One region of the Alteromonas sp. PRIM-21 genome, then DNA from elsewhere that is predicted to be linked to it. Evidence: predicted binding sites of a transcription regulator. Region 1 holds the regulator's gene; each other region holds the start of a gene.
What was found. Region 1 encodes sigma-54, which starts transcription at its own class of promoters, with help from an activator protein. Its sites were predicted from a motif close to GTTGGCACGNNNNTNGNNT; they were not measured.
Positions count from the first base shown of each region.

Region 1 (3,664 bases):
TTAATTGTTTCTTTGTCACTGAGCTTACCGGCTACGGTAGCCAGTGTTTGAAGGTGTCCTTCGGTTTGCTCTTCGGGAACGAGTAGCGCAAAAAATATGTCTACGGGCTTTTCATCTAGGGCATCAAAGTTGATAGCTGGTGTGCTTGTAACAACAATTGCTATTACCTTCTCAAGGCCAGCCAGGCGACCGTGAGGCAGTGCTATGCCGTTGCCAATACCCGTGCTACCCATACGTTCTCGAGCCATTAAGCTATTTAAAACCGTTGCCTGGTCAATGTTATCATTTTGCTTGGCAGCGATATCAGCGATGATCTCAAGAATTCGCTTTTTACTATTACACTGAACCGCACACTCGGTGCGGTCCAGACTTACGATGGCTTGTATATCCATGCTTAATTAACTACTAATGTTTTTTCAGTTTTTCCTTATGCTTGATTACCTGCCGGTCGAGTTTATCAACCATGCTGTCAATCGCCGCATACATGTCGGTATTTTCTGAGGATGCGAATACTTCAGCGCCACTTAAATGAACAGTCGCTTCGGCTTTTTGATTTAATTTTTCAACGTTCAGGATGACATGCACATTAGAAATGTGATCAAAGTGACGTTCAAGTTTGCTGAACTTCGTATCGACATAATTACGCAAAGAGTCGGTGATTTCGACATGATGACCAGTAAGGTTGATTTGCATATTTCGTCTTCCTTATATATTTAAGCCCGGTTAGATAAGGCTTTTGCGTTGGTTCGACGGCGGGATCGATAACGATTCCCGGTATTTTGCTATTGTTCGCCGAGCGACTTTTATGCCTTGCTCGGCCAACAACGAAGCAATCTTGCTATCACTTAGGGGCTTGCTAGGATTTTCCGCAGCCACTAACTTCTTGATCAATGCACGAATCGCTGTAGATGAACATTCACCACCTGACTCAGTTGCTACGTGGCTTGAGAAGAAATACTTCAATTCGAAGATACCACGAGGCGTATGCATATACTTTTGCGTTGTCACACGGGAAATAGTCGATTCGTGCATATCTACCATTTCTGCGACATCATTTAGCACCATTGGTTTCATCATTTCCGGGCCGTGCTCAAAAAAGCCCATTTGCTGCTGCACAATACAATTTGCGACCTTCATTAAGGTATCGTTACGAGATTCAAGGCTCTTTATGAACCACTTGGCCTCTTGCATGTGTGAGCGGATGAATTGTGAATCGCTACTGTTCTTAGCACGGCGACTCATTGCTGCGTACTGTTGATTTACGCTTAATTTCGGCAGACTGTCGGGGTTTAGCTCAACCACCCAACGGCCATTTTTCTTGGTTACTGAGACATCAGGAATAACGTACTCAGGCTCTTTAGTAACTAAAGCACTACCTGGACGAGGATTCAAGGTTTGAAGTAAACGCATTGCTTCGCGCAGCTGATCTTCTTTTAATCGGCTCTTACGCATTAGGGTGCGGTAGTCTTTACTGCTCAGTAAATCTGAATATTCCTCAATAAGCTGCTTCGCTTCAGCAAGCCACGGTGTGTCTTCTGAAAACTGGCGCAATTGCACCATAAGACATTCTTGAGGGGTACGAGAACCTGAACCAATGGGGTCGAACATTTGAATGCGCTTAAGTACACATTCTATTTCGTCCATTTCGATAGGCTCTTCAAGATCATCATCGTTGACCGCTTCTAAGATATCGTCAAGAGTAACGGTCAAATAACCTGATTCGTCAATCGAATCGATGATTGCAGTAGCAATGGCGCGGTCAGTATCCGAAAAATGAGTGAGCCGCATTTGCCAAAGCAAGTGCTCTTGGATGTCTTCAGTGGTCTCACCTTGGAATATTTGTTCATCATCATTAGATGGACCAGGTGCAGGCGCAGAAGAAGCGGAATAATACTCATCCCAAGTGCTGTCGATAGGTAGCTCATCGGGAAGGTCATTCTTCTCCAGTGCATCTCCTGCTTCTAGCGTGTCGCTTGATGCAGAAGCTGTCGCTTCAGCAGCGCTATTGTCACTATCGACATTGTTCTTTTCTACTTGTGGCTCGTCGCTACCTTCTTCCACTTCTAAAAGCGGATTAGAGTCGAGCGCTTCTTGAATCTCTTGCTGAAGATCAAGCGTAGAAAGCTGCAGCAGCTTAATGGCCTGCTGCAGCTGAGGTGTCATTGTAAGTTGTTGGCTAAATTTTAGCTGTAAAGATGGTTTCATCTACGTCTTATTTAAATGCTCTAAATTAAATATACCAGAGCGAAACTGAAAAATGACAATTCGGTTACACTAACTATAGCCTGAATTGTTCGCCTAGGTATACGTCCCTTACTTTTTGATTACTTAAAACCTGTTCCGCAGTTCCTTGCGCAATAAGCTCGCCATGACTCACAATGTACGCTTTTTCGCAAACATCCAATGTTTCGCGTACGTTATGGTCCGTGATAAGGATACCAATACCCCTATCTCGCAGATGCTGTATTATCTTCTTTATATCATTAACTGATATTGGATCAACACCGGCAAATGGTTCGTCTAACAAAATAAATTGTGGTTTTGCTGCCAGAGCTCGAGCAATCTCTACGCGACGCCGTTCTCCCCCTGACAAACTCATCCCCGTACTATTACGTATATGGTTGATATTAAATTCATCAAGTAGGGCATCTGCTTCTTCTTCTTGCTGTTGTGAATTTAAATCTTTACGGGTCTGCAAAATGGCCATGATATTTTCATGTACCGTAAGCTTTCTAAATATTGATGCCTCTTGCGGGAGGTAGCCTATACCGCGGCGTGCGCGCTCATGCATTGGCTGGTGAGTAAGCTCATTATCATCAATTTCGATCTTGCCTTTGTCTAAGTTGACCAAGCCTACAATCATGTAAAAAGTAGTGGTCTTACCAGCGCCATTAGGGCCGAGAAGCCCAACAATTTGACCGGTAGACACTGAAAGGCTTACATCGCGAACAACCTGTCGCGATTTATACGATTTAGCAAGGTTTTTAGCGCTCAAAGTTGCCATTGCTATTCATTGTCCTCGTTGTCTTTCTTAGACGATGTTTTACGAATGGTGTCAGGGGTAAACACTGTGGTTACACGACCTTCACCATCTTCACCGGCGCCACCCGTTGCAAGCAATTGTTCAGTAATCATATCGAACGTAATCTTATCACCTTGCACTTTGCTGGTATCTTGCTGTAGCTCAGCATTACCCGCCAGAGAAATAGTGCGATTAATTACTTCATAGCGAATTTCATTAGCTTTCGCTGATACTGGTGTACCGTCTTCTAGTGATTGAGAATAGCTTGCAGGGTTGCCACGAGCGATAAATATTTCACGGCCGCTGCCATCTGTAGCTATTACTTCTACTTCATCAGCTTCGATTAGGAGTGAACCTTGGGTAATAAGTACATCTTCCTTGTACAGAGCTGTTTTGTTTTTACCATCAATAAACTGGGTGTTTGACCCTATCTTAATGGGTTGTGAAAAATCTTCTTCACTGGCTGTTACCGCACCGCTAGCGATGGCAAGTAGAAGGCTAGTTGCTAGGGGAATAAGTCGTTTGTACATGATCTAAAAGCTCGTATTCTTGTGTGCGTAAATTCGCGTTAAACCCATTGCTTAAAATAAGGTATTGCGTACCCAGTATCTCAACGGGTTGATCAGATGTCATTTGTTTCGT
Region 1 is NZ_JADOEK010000004.1:237,997-241,660, forward strand. It holds gene ptsN (PTS IIA-like nitrogen regulatory protein PtsN) at 1-392, opposite strand, end outside; gene hpf (ribosome hibernation promoting factor) at 406-693, opposite strand; gene IW644_RS08825 (RNA polymerase factor sigma-54) at 724-2,205, opposite strand; gene lptB (LPS export ABC transporter ATP-binding protein) at 2,279-3,004, opposite strand; gene lptA (lipopolysaccharide transport periplasmic protein LptA) at 3,007-3,552, opposite strand; gene lptC (LPS export ABC transporter periplasmic protein LptC) at 3,521-3,664, opposite strand, start outside.

Region 2 (3,664 bases), on a different contig from region 1:
ATCTCTTTCGCCCCTTGGGTAATTTCTTGAACGATTAGACGCTTGAGTGCTATACGCACCGCAGACACCAGTACATCTGGGTCTTGGCTTCGTGTACCGTATTCACTAAGAGTCTGAACAATGGTGCGCATATCGCGAATAGGCACACCTTCAAATAGCAAGGTTTGCAGCACTTTCACAACTGTACTAAGCGGCAGAATATCGGGCACTAAACCTTCAACTAATTTAGGGTGCTGTTTGGCCAGCATATCTAAAAGCTGCTGCGCTTCTTCATGCCCAAGTAACTGATAGGCGTTATTGGAAAGTAACTGACTAAGATGAGTCGCAACAACAGTGGCGGCATCAACAACCGTGTATCCAAGAGTTTGCGCGTGCTCGCGCTTATTAGGCTTAATCCACACCGCATCTAACCCGAAAGCAGGGTCTTTAGTAGCGCGCCCTTCTAATTTTCCGAACACTTGTCCGGGGTTAATGGCAAGTTCTTCGTCGTGACTTATAACGGAATCGCCAATAGTGACGCCGAGCATAGCGATGGTGTAAGTGTTAGGCTCTAAGTCTAAGTTGTCGCGTATATGAACGGGTGGAATAAGGAAGCCAAGTTCTTGGGAAAGTTTTTTACGCACGCCTTTAATTCGCGTTAACAACTCGCCACCTTGAGATTTATCAACAAGAGGAATTAAGCGATAGCCCACTTCTAAACCAATGGTATCCACCTGCTGAACATCGTCCCATCCCAGCTCTTTAACTTCAGGTGCAACAGTTTCGTCTTTTGCAATGTTCTCTGGTAATTGAGGTTCTGCCGCTTTCTTCTTAGCTTGAACTGTCTGCCAATATGCAAACCCTGCAATCAAAAATGAAAAACCCAAGAATGCGATATGAGGCATACCCGGGATGATACCCATGACGAAAAGCACGCCTGATGCAATATAAAGCGCTTGATTATTGCCTAGCTGGCCACGGATTTCTTTACCCATTTCTTGGGTTTCGTTTTCACGAGTAACGATAATCGCCGTTGCTACCGAAAGTAGCAATGAAGGTATCTGCGCCACCAAACCATCACCAATGGTCAAGATAGTGTAGATCTCTATGGCATTTCCAAATGAAAGATCGTGCTGAATCATGCCTATAAACAATCCGCCAACGATATTGATAAGCATGATAAAAAGACCGGCAACCGCATCTCCTTTTACAAACTTCGATGCACCGTCCATCGACCCGTAAAAGTCTGCCTCTGCGGTTATTTCTTCACGACGCTGACGCGCTTGGTCTTGATCGATATAGCCTGCGTTCAAATCAGCGTCAATTGCCATTTGCTTACCTGGCATAGCATCCAAGGTAAAGCGAGCACTTACTTCTGAAATACGTCCTGCACCTGCGGTTACTACCTTGAAGTTAATAATAAGAAGGATAGCGAAGACAACAATACCCACAGCATAGTTACCGCCGATAACAACCGCACCGAAGGCTTCAATCACCTTCCCTGCTGCATCTCCCCCTTCGTGACCGTACAACAATACAACCCGCGTAGATGCAACGTTTAGTGCCAGACGCAGAACTGTCGCAATTAGAAGCACAAGTGGGAAAATACCAAAATCCACAGGCCGTTGAGTGAGTACCGCCACCAAAATGATGACGAGAGAGAGCGCAATATTAAAGCTAAACAATACGTCGAGTAAAAACGGCGGCATGGGTAGAATTACCATTCCCATGATTGCCAAAAGGACAATAGGCGCGCCTAAACCACTGGTAAAATTTTGCAGCTGATTTTTATCGAATCGCTGAAGATAACCGGATAACTGCATGGCTGGGTGTCTCTCTATCAGAAAATTGACGCTTTATGTAAATCTTCAATAGAGTTTTCAACTAACGTGCCAGCTTTATACAAAGCGGCATTTACATATACCAATAGACCCCAAAAGTATGCGAAAAGTATAAAAAGGCCAAAAAAAACCGCAGTAAAATAGTCACTTAGCGACGGTATTCTGGAGGAATAGGCAAATCTCGTTTAAGTGGTTTAGGACGCTTACCCTTTCCTGCCCTATGTGCTTTAAGCTGATAGACGTGTGCTAGCACCTGCGCTACCGCCATAAATAAGGCGTTGGGGATTTCATCGTCGACTTCTGTCGAATAAAAGATGGCACGAGCAAGTACAGGAGAAGGTATTAAGGGTACGTCATTGGCGGTAGCAATTTTTCTGATATGCATGGCCAATTCATCAGCCCCTTTTGCCACCACAACAGGTGCTCTTACGCCCTGTTCATCATACTTAATCGCTACTGAAAAGTGAGTCGGGTTGGTTACTACCACGTCTGCCTGAGGTACTTCCTGCATCATGCGCTTGGTTGCTGCTTGATACTGCAAACGGCGAATACGGCCTTTAACCATAGGGTCGCCCTCAGCATTTTTGCGCTCGTCTTTAACCTCTTGCTTGGTCATTTTCATTTCTTTGTTGTGCTTATACATTTGATAAGGCACATCGATAAGCGCGATGGGGATCATGCCACAGACTAGAATGAGAAATGCCCATTTAAGTATGTCCATAGCGTGAAACAGGTTGCCCGGATAAAGCTCCATATCTAAATGCAGCGCTTCATCTTCGAAGAACAACAGCGCCCCTATGGCCATACTGATGATAACCACAACTTTAGCGATAGATTTTAATAGCTCAACCAAGCCGTTCATACCGAACATTCGCTTAAAGCCCTGAATTGGACTCATTTTGGAGCCCTTAGGCTTTGCACCTTCCCAGGTGAAATTAAAACCACCAAGAGCAATAGAGCCATAGATGCCGGCTATCATGGCAACCACCATATAAAGCAACACGGCTGGACCTACCGCTGAGAAAGCTTCGCCCCAAGCGCCGAACATGTGGGTAGTATCATAAGTTTCGTCGCGAGAGAGAATAAACATTCGCTGGGTGAGCTTGAAAACAGATTCAGCAACCCATTCACCCACAAATAAAAACATAAAGGCGCTGACAATAAGCACTAAAGTTGTGGATAGTTCACGGGAACGGGCCAGCTGCCCTTTTTTTCGGGCATCATCGAGTTTTTTCCCCGTGGGGTCTTCTGTTTTTTCGCTTGAATCTGCCATTTTTTCCTAACCACAAATGTTCAATAGTTCACACATAAACTGTTCGGCTCTAAACCATTGGGTTTCAAAGTGCGCAGTAAAGTTATCTAGCGTTATCCAAATAATCAGCAATCCCATTACCTGAGCAATGGAAAAGCCAATACTAAAAATGTTTAGCTGGGGTGCAGCCTTGGTCATTACACCAAACGCTAAATTCACAATAAGTAGTGACACAATGGGCGCTAGAGACAAGGTTACTGCCGATATAAACATCCAACCGCCCCAATGGGCAATATCTCGGAACTGTTCACCTGTCCACCATGCTTCGCCTATGGGAAACGCCTCGAAGCTCATTACTATCATTTGGATCATGGACAAATGCCCATCCAACGTCCAAAACAATAAAGTCGCCAATATTAGATAAAACTGACCAACCGCAGGTACGTTTATACCGTTTACGGGGTCAACAATAGACGCGAACCCCAAACCTGTTTGCATGGCTATGATTTGGCCTGCAAGCACGAAGGTATTAAGTACCATCATGGAAATAAAGCCAATAGCAATACCAATAAGCAACTGCTGAATAACAATT
Region 2 is NZ_JADOEK010000001.1:119,923-123,586, reverse strand. It holds gene flhA (flagellar biosynthesis protein FlhA) at 1-1,802, opposite strand, end outside; gene flhB (flagellar biosynthesis protein FlhB) at 1,969-3,093, opposite strand; gene fliR (flagellar biosynthetic protein FliR) at 3,100-3,664, opposite strand, start outside.
Region 2: the regulator sigma-54 is predicted to act here: its motif matches at 1,858-1,876, upstream of flhA (flagellar biosynthesis protein FlhA).

Region 3 (3,664 bases), 130 kb from region 1:
CTAAATGGCTTTTGCTTTTGTTGTCTTGCCGCTGGGCCCTCTGAACTGTGTTTATACGTCAGTAACAATCTATTAAAAGATTTTAAGCTACAATGGTGATAGAATCGCCGAAAAATCATCCTGCCTACTTGGTGTACTGCTATCACGCGGTTTACGCCACGGTGGGTTGTTGTGTTTAACATCTTAGCTTCTGAGAGAACATGTTCGATTTAATTACCAGTAAAGACAGCAACGTTAAGAACGACGTGCTATCAGGCATTACAGTGGCACTTGCCCTGGTCCCTGAAGCCGTCGCATTTGCATTTGTAGCCGGCGTAGAACCAATGATTGGTCTATACGCGGCCTTTATGATGGGGTTGATTACCTCTGCTATTGGCGGTCGCCCTGGAATGATTTCTGGTGCTACCGGCGCCATGGCCGTTGTAATGGTGGCACTGGTTGCCCAACACGGCGTGCAGTATTTATTTGCCGCGGTTATTTTGGCAGGTTTACTGCAAATAATGTGCGGTATATTCAAGCTCGGTAAGTTTATTCGTTTAGTGCCATATCCGGTAATGCTTGGCTTTGTAAACGGTCTTGCAATCGTTATTTTCTTAGCTCAGCTAGGCCAGTTTAAAGTTACTAACGCTGCTGGAGAATTGCAGTGGATGGAAGGTACGCTGCTTTACTGGATGCTAGGGCTCGTGGCGTTAACCATGGCCATTATCTATTTACTGCCTAAGCTAACCAAAGCTGTTCCTGCATCGCTAGTAGCGATTGTTACGGTAACAGCATTAGTACACGGCCTCGACTTAGAAGCACGTACGGTAATCGACTTTGTTCGTGACTTGCTACCGGCTGACCAGCGCGACACTGCAACGCTTGCTGGCGAGCTTCCTAGCTTCGCTATCCCTATGGTGCCGTTCACCTGGGAAACGTTCATGATAGTACTACCAACCTCAGTGATTCTTTGCTTGGTGGGTCTTATTGAATCGCTTCTTACGCTTTCATTAATTGATGAAATGACCGATACCCGTGGTCGCGGTAATAAAGAGTGTGTTGGCCAGGGCGTTGCAAATACTGTTAACGGTTTCTTTGGCGGTATGGGCGGTTGCGCCATGATTGGTCAAAGTATGATTAATATTAACTCTGGTGGCCGTGGCCGTTTGTCTGGTATCACCGCGGCGGTTGTATTATTAGGCTTCATTCTATTTGCAGCTCCGCTAATTGAAATGATTCCTCTCGCTGCCCTTGTTGGCGTTATGTTCGTGGTGGTTATTGCAACATTTGAGTGGGCGTCATTCAGAATTATTCGCGGCGTAAACAAAGAAGATGCCTTTGTACTATTTCTAGTGACAGGCGTTACCGTTATTGCTGACCTTGCTATTGCGGTGGTTGTCGGTGTTATCGTTTCTGCCCTTGTGTTTGCATGGAAACACGCCCGTCATATAGAAGCGAAGTCGCACATTGATAACGACGGCTGGAAAGTCTACGAGCTAGACGGTCCGCTTTTCTTTGGCTCGGTATCGCATTTCAAAGACTTGTTTGATATCGCTAACGACCCGCAAGATGTAGTTATCGATTTTAAAGACTCTCGTATCTGGGATTCATCAGGCATCGATGCACTAGATACCCTTGCAGATAAATATGAAGAGCAAGGTAAGAAGCTACACATTCGTCATATCAGCGATGAGTGTCGTTCGTTGCTTCGCAAGGCCGACAAGTTTGTTGAAATTAACGTAGTCGAAGATCCTCGCTACCGCGTAGCAACGGATAAACTGGCCTAGTTTATTTGATAGCGCTTAATGCACCAAGTAAACACAGATTTGCGTTTGTTTGGTGCAGTTGTGAAGTCTGAATAATGCCTATTTTGTAGTAAATCAAATAAAAACAATAGATTACGATTTTGGCACTGAACTTGGATAGCTATAAGCGTAAAGTGTGTTTTGGTGATTTGTGTCAATCGCTGAAAATTGTGTGATTTATAACACTCCGTAAAATGTGTTAGCTAGAGCATGCTGATCTTAAGTGTCAGTACTAGCAAAATAGGCAACGAAGCCCGCATCAACGAAAGTTGAAGCGGGCTTTTTTTTGTCCCGAAAAAAGGGGAATATCATGACTTCATTGGACTCAAAAACGCAAATTGTCGTCGTAGGCAACGGCATGGTGGGGCATCATTTTGTAGAGCAGCTTCACCAAAGCGATGCCAATGTAGAAATAACCGTTTTATGCGGCGAGTCTCGCCTCGCATACGATCGCGTTTATCTGTCATCATTTTTTAGTGGCGCTAGTGCTGATGACCTAGCGCTTACCACACCCGCTCAATACGCTGAATGGGGCGTAAACGTAGTCACCAATGCCTTAGTGACCGATATTGACCGTGATAATAATAAAGTCACGACTTCAGAAGGGCAGGTGTTTAGCTACGATAAGCTGGTTCTTGCCACTGGTTCTTATCCATTCGTGCCCCCCATTCCCGGGAACGACCAAGAGCATTGCTTAGTGTACCGCACCATAGACGATCTACTCGCTATTGAAGCGTCAGCAGCGGTGAGCAAAGTAGGCGTTGTCGTTGGTGGCGGTCTTCTAGGTTTAGAAGCAGCGAATGCCTTAAAGCAAGCTGGGCTAGATACTCACGTGGTTGAATTCGCACCACAGCTTATGGCGGTGCAGCTAGACCAAACCGGTGGTGCCGTACTTAAAGACAAAATTGAAGATTTAGGCGTAACCGTTCATACCCAAAAAGCAACCCAAACTATCGAAGCTGGCGATACCTGCCGCTATAAAATGGTGTTTGCAGACGGCACTGCGTTAGAAACTGACATGATTTTATTCTCTGCCGGTATTCGACCTTCCGATCAGCTCGGCAGAAAATCAGCGCTAACACTTGGTGAGCGCGGCGGTATTGTCATTGATAATCACTGCCTGACCTCTGACCCTAATATTTACGCAGTGGGCGAATGTGCGCTTTGGGATAACAAAATCTTTGGCTTGGTTGCACCTGGTTATACCATGGCGCGCACGGCAGTAAGTCATATAACAGGTGGCGATGCCGAGTTCGCTGGTGCAGACATGAGTACCAAACTCAAACTAATGGGCGTAGAAGTGGGTTCTATTGGCGATGCGCATGAACGTACGGAAGGTGCTCTAAGTTACACCTACTTAAATCAGCCTGAAGGCGTGTATAAAAAGCTGGTAGTAGATAGCGAGCAAAAGCTCGTGCTTGGTGCCGTACTCGTTGGCGATACCAGCGACTACGATACGCTATTACAATATGCGCTTAACAGCATCGAATTGCCTGAACACCCAGAGAGCCTAATTCTGCCATCATCCGATGCCGCACCAGCATTAGGTGCCGATGCACTGCCAGACACCGCGTCTATATGCTCGTGCCTAAATGTAACGAAAGGCGACATTGTATCAGCTATTGAAGGTGGCTGTTGCAGCGTTGGCGATGTAAAGGGTGAAACTAAAGCCAGTACTGGTTGTGGTGGATGTGCTGCGTTGCTTAAAAATGTAGTAGATAGCGAGCTTGAAAAGCGCGGTGTTGAAGTATCAAAAGCGATTTGTGAGCACTTCAATTACACCCGACAAGAGCTGTTTCACATTGTTAAGGTTAACGGCATTCGCACCTTCGACGAGCTACTTGAACAGCATGGTGAAGGTTTAGGTTGTGAAATTTGTA
Region 3 is NZ_JADOEK010000004.1:103,559-107,222, forward strand. It holds gene IW644_RS08285 (SulP family inorganic anion transporter) at 201-1,766, shown strand; gene nirB (nitrite reductase large subunit NirB) at 2,095-3,664, shown strand, end outside.
Region 3: the regulator sigma-54 is predicted to act here: its motif matches at 1,885-1,903, upstream of nirB (nitrite reductase large subunit NirB).

Region 4 (3,664 bases), on a different contig from region 1:
AAATCAGTTTACGAACGGGTTTGGCAAAGAGTGCCATACCAGGCGTGCGGTAGTGCCATTGCCACGATGTAAGCAAAAGTAACCGATAGATCAGTGCGCCTATTGGCCCTGCAACCACAAAGTAAAAAATAACGCCGCAATACAGGTAAAGAAATTTAAGCCAAAGCGACTCAATCGCTGCTTTAGCAATACCAATATCTGTCAGAGAGTCACATTGTCGTGCGGTAATGGTCTGAACCATTTCTCGTGCGAGAGACTTTTTATTTCTGCCAACACTTGCCAGCACTTTTTTATACTGCTGACGCTGGTAGCCAAAATCGAGCAGCACGACAAGAATAATGGCTTCAAAGAAAACGGGGTACTGGGCCATGTATACTAAAATGGCGATACAAACTACTAAAGGCGCAAGTAAGACTAGTGCGGCTAACGAACCCGAAATATAGTGCTGAGATGGACCGAAATCCCGGGATGGCACTACCTTACGCCCCATTTGTAAAACGAGGTAGCGCATAAGTGTTAAGGGATGAGTACTTTGGGGCCAGCGCCACAAGGCATCTACGGCAGTAGCCAGCCAAAGTACCAATAGCGACTGATATTGCGGGTCGCTAATTACCTCTGTCATATTATTTTGCGAGGGCCTTGATCATTGCCATAACTAGCTGTGCAGAATGCTTAGCAGCAGTGTCTAAATATTCTTTGAAGCTTACTGACGATGTTTTTCCAGCAATATCTGATAACGAGCGAATGACAAGAAACGGTGTATCAAGCATATGACAGGTTTGACCGATAGCTGCGCCTTCCATTTCCACCGCTTTCATATCTGGGAAATTTTCACGTAATTCCGCTACCGCTTCATCGCTGCCGATAAAAGCATCACCGGTGCAAATCAAGCCCGTTGTAGATTGCAATGAGGAAATCTCTGCAGCTGCACTACGCGCAGTTTCCATTAACGCGGTATCACAGCGAAAATCTTCGGGCATACCTGCACATTGACCAAGCTTGTAACCAAAATGAGTTAAATCGGCGTCGTGGTGAATAACGTGACTTGCAATAACTAAGTCACCAATATTCAAATTTTTGTCGAAACCACCGGCAGAACCTGTATTCACGACAGCATCAGGGGCGTACTGTTCAATCAATACTGTGGTAGCGATAGCAGCTGCCACTTTACCAATGCCGCACTTAACTAACACCACTTCCATGTCGTTAAGTGTGCCTTCATAAAATGTAAGGTGTTTCCACTTTGTTTCTTTTACATTCCAAAGCGATGCTTTAAGTAGCGCAACTTCTTCATCCATTGCGCCTAAAATACCAATTTTGTTCATAACTCTACCGACGGTGTTGAGGGAATTTAACGCGTGAATACGCTGTTGAATGCACTAATTGTATAAGGAAAATAGAGAAACTGACAGAAAAATGCCTTTGTTACCGCCATTTGAGAGTAAGAAAACAGCAAAGTAACAAAGGCTAGGGGAAGCTCGAGCTAAACGTATCAGGCAGCAGCTGGTCTGCTTGAACGCACTGGGCGGGTTGGGCGCTTAGGTGGTTCTGGGTTGTGCGTAGGTAGCTGAGCCATTTTATTTTGTAAACGGCGATAAGGAATAAGTTTGTTTTCTAAGCACTCGCGAATATCGTCAACCGTGTAGCCAGATTTAACTTTAATCCTTGCGTGCGGAAGGCCAGCAGCATCTAAAGCGCCCGTTACAAACCAATCTTTTTGCGTTTTATAGCCTTCTTTCCCTTGGCTGTGAACCAAATCGATTGCCATAACAGGGCTCATATCTTGTTTATCGACCAGTACAAAGTCGAGTTGTCTGCTAGATGCTCTGCTAAGCGCTTGGCTTGCTGTCTTCTTGTTGGTTGATTGACGTACTGATACAAGGTCATTAAGACGTACGCGGCACACTATTCTAAATTCTCGACCCATGGCCTGTTCAATAAGGTTTAAAAAAGTATGCTCTACCGGAGTAAAGAGTTGTGCTTTCCGCCTAAATGGAAATGCCACTCCACCGTCTGACAACTTTATGGCACCTAGTGCAACGACTATAAGTAACATCATTAAAATAATTGCCAATTCCATCGTAACCCTCGCAAATATCAATAGAAAAAGTCATGACATGAGTAACTGAAGGTCAGCCTAGCCCGGTATATATAGCTTAGCGGTATGAGCTTCGTTTACGGCATAGGCGTCATAAAAATGACGCTTGCTGCTGTCATGAAGTAGTTATTGAAGAAATTGCAAAGCGGGTGCCAACATGAATTATTTTGCTAGCAAACTTAACCTAGTTTCTAGTGGGTTTTTGAGGTGACCAGAATATCGACTTGAGAGCCCGCGTTATCAGGACTTATTATGACTCTTATTGTTTTATCCTCTGACGAAAGTAGAGTACGGCCCCTAACAGGGGAATGAGGCTTTAACGATGGATGGGCTGTTTCATAAACGCCGAGTATTTCGTTAGGCGTGCGTGGTGAGTGGTAAACCATCACAGCTGACGTGTCTTTTTCAAAGGCTTGGCACTGTCTTGCATCATTAGAGATTTTCACCTGCTGAAACTCGGCTGGGCACGACACAATAGTAGGTCGGCTTAAAGACGGCATCGCATCCTGGTTATTTTTTTTCTCATTAATTTGGGCTTTCAACGAAGAATCTACGGAAAGGGTGTCTGCAAAACAGGCACTTCCAGCGGCTGAGGCTAATGCTAAACAAAGTGAAAATGTCCAAGTGTTTACGTGCTTCATAGGTAGGTTCTTCATCCAGTGGGCGATATTCTTTATTTATTATTACGATACTAGAGGCGTTGTTCTTTTGCTTCAACTAAACCTTGGTCTATTAAGGTATGTAAGAAGAACTTTTCGTATCTTCTGGGGCGTGTAAAACAAAAAAGCTCGATAGCGAGACTATCGAGCTTTTAATCACAGAGAATATTCGCGAAGGTTAAACGCCAATATAATCCATGATACCTTCGGCAGCCTTACGGCCTTCGTCGATAGCGGTAACAACCAGGTCACTACCACGCACCATATCACCACCGGCAAAAACTTGAGGGTGTGAAGTTTGGAAGGCAAACTTACCAGCAGAAGGGGCGCGTACACGACCTTTCTCATCAAGCATAATGCCGAAATCGGCAAACCATGGAGCAGGGCTTGGTTGGAAACCAAATGCGATGATAACTGCATCTGCTTCAAGTACGTGTTCAGAACCTTCTATTTCAACAGGACGGCGACGACCATTTACATCTGGCGGCCCCATTTCGGTTTTAACAAACTTAACGCCACAGGCTTTTCCGTTTTCATCAACGGCTATATCAAGAGGCTGTAGGTTGAATTTAAACTCAACGCCCTCTTCTTTAGCGTTAACCACTTCGCGGCGTGAACCAGGCATACTTTCTTCGTCACGACGATATGCACAGGTTACTTGTGCAGCTTCTTGACGAATTGAAGTGCGTACACAGTCCATGGTGGTATCACCACCACCTAGCACAACAACACGCTTGCCTTTCATGTCAACAAAATCAGCGGGGTCCTTTTCAAGGCCCATTACGCGGTTGGTGTTGGCGATAAGGAAAGGAAGTGCATCATATACGCCTTCAACGTGTTCGTTATCGAAACCACCTTGCATCGACTTGTACGTACCCATGCCCAGAAATACTGCATCGTATTTATC
Region 4 is NZ_JADOEK010000002.1:209,666-213,329, forward strand. It holds gene IW644_RS05315 (cobalamin biosynthesis protein CobD/CbiB) at 1-622, opposite strand, end outside; gene IW644_RS05320 (5'-methylthioadenosine/adenosylhomocysteine nucleosidase) at 624-1,325, opposite strand; gene IW644_RS05325 (DUF2726 domain-containing protein) at 1,493-2,080, opposite strand; gene IW644_RS05330 (hypothetical protein) at 2,290-2,739, opposite strand; gene IW644_RS05335 (FAD-dependent oxidoreductase) at 2,936-3,664, opposite strand, start outside.
Region 4: the regulator sigma-54 is predicted to act here: its motif matches at 2,237-2,255, upstream of IW644_RS05325 (DUF2726 domain-containing protein).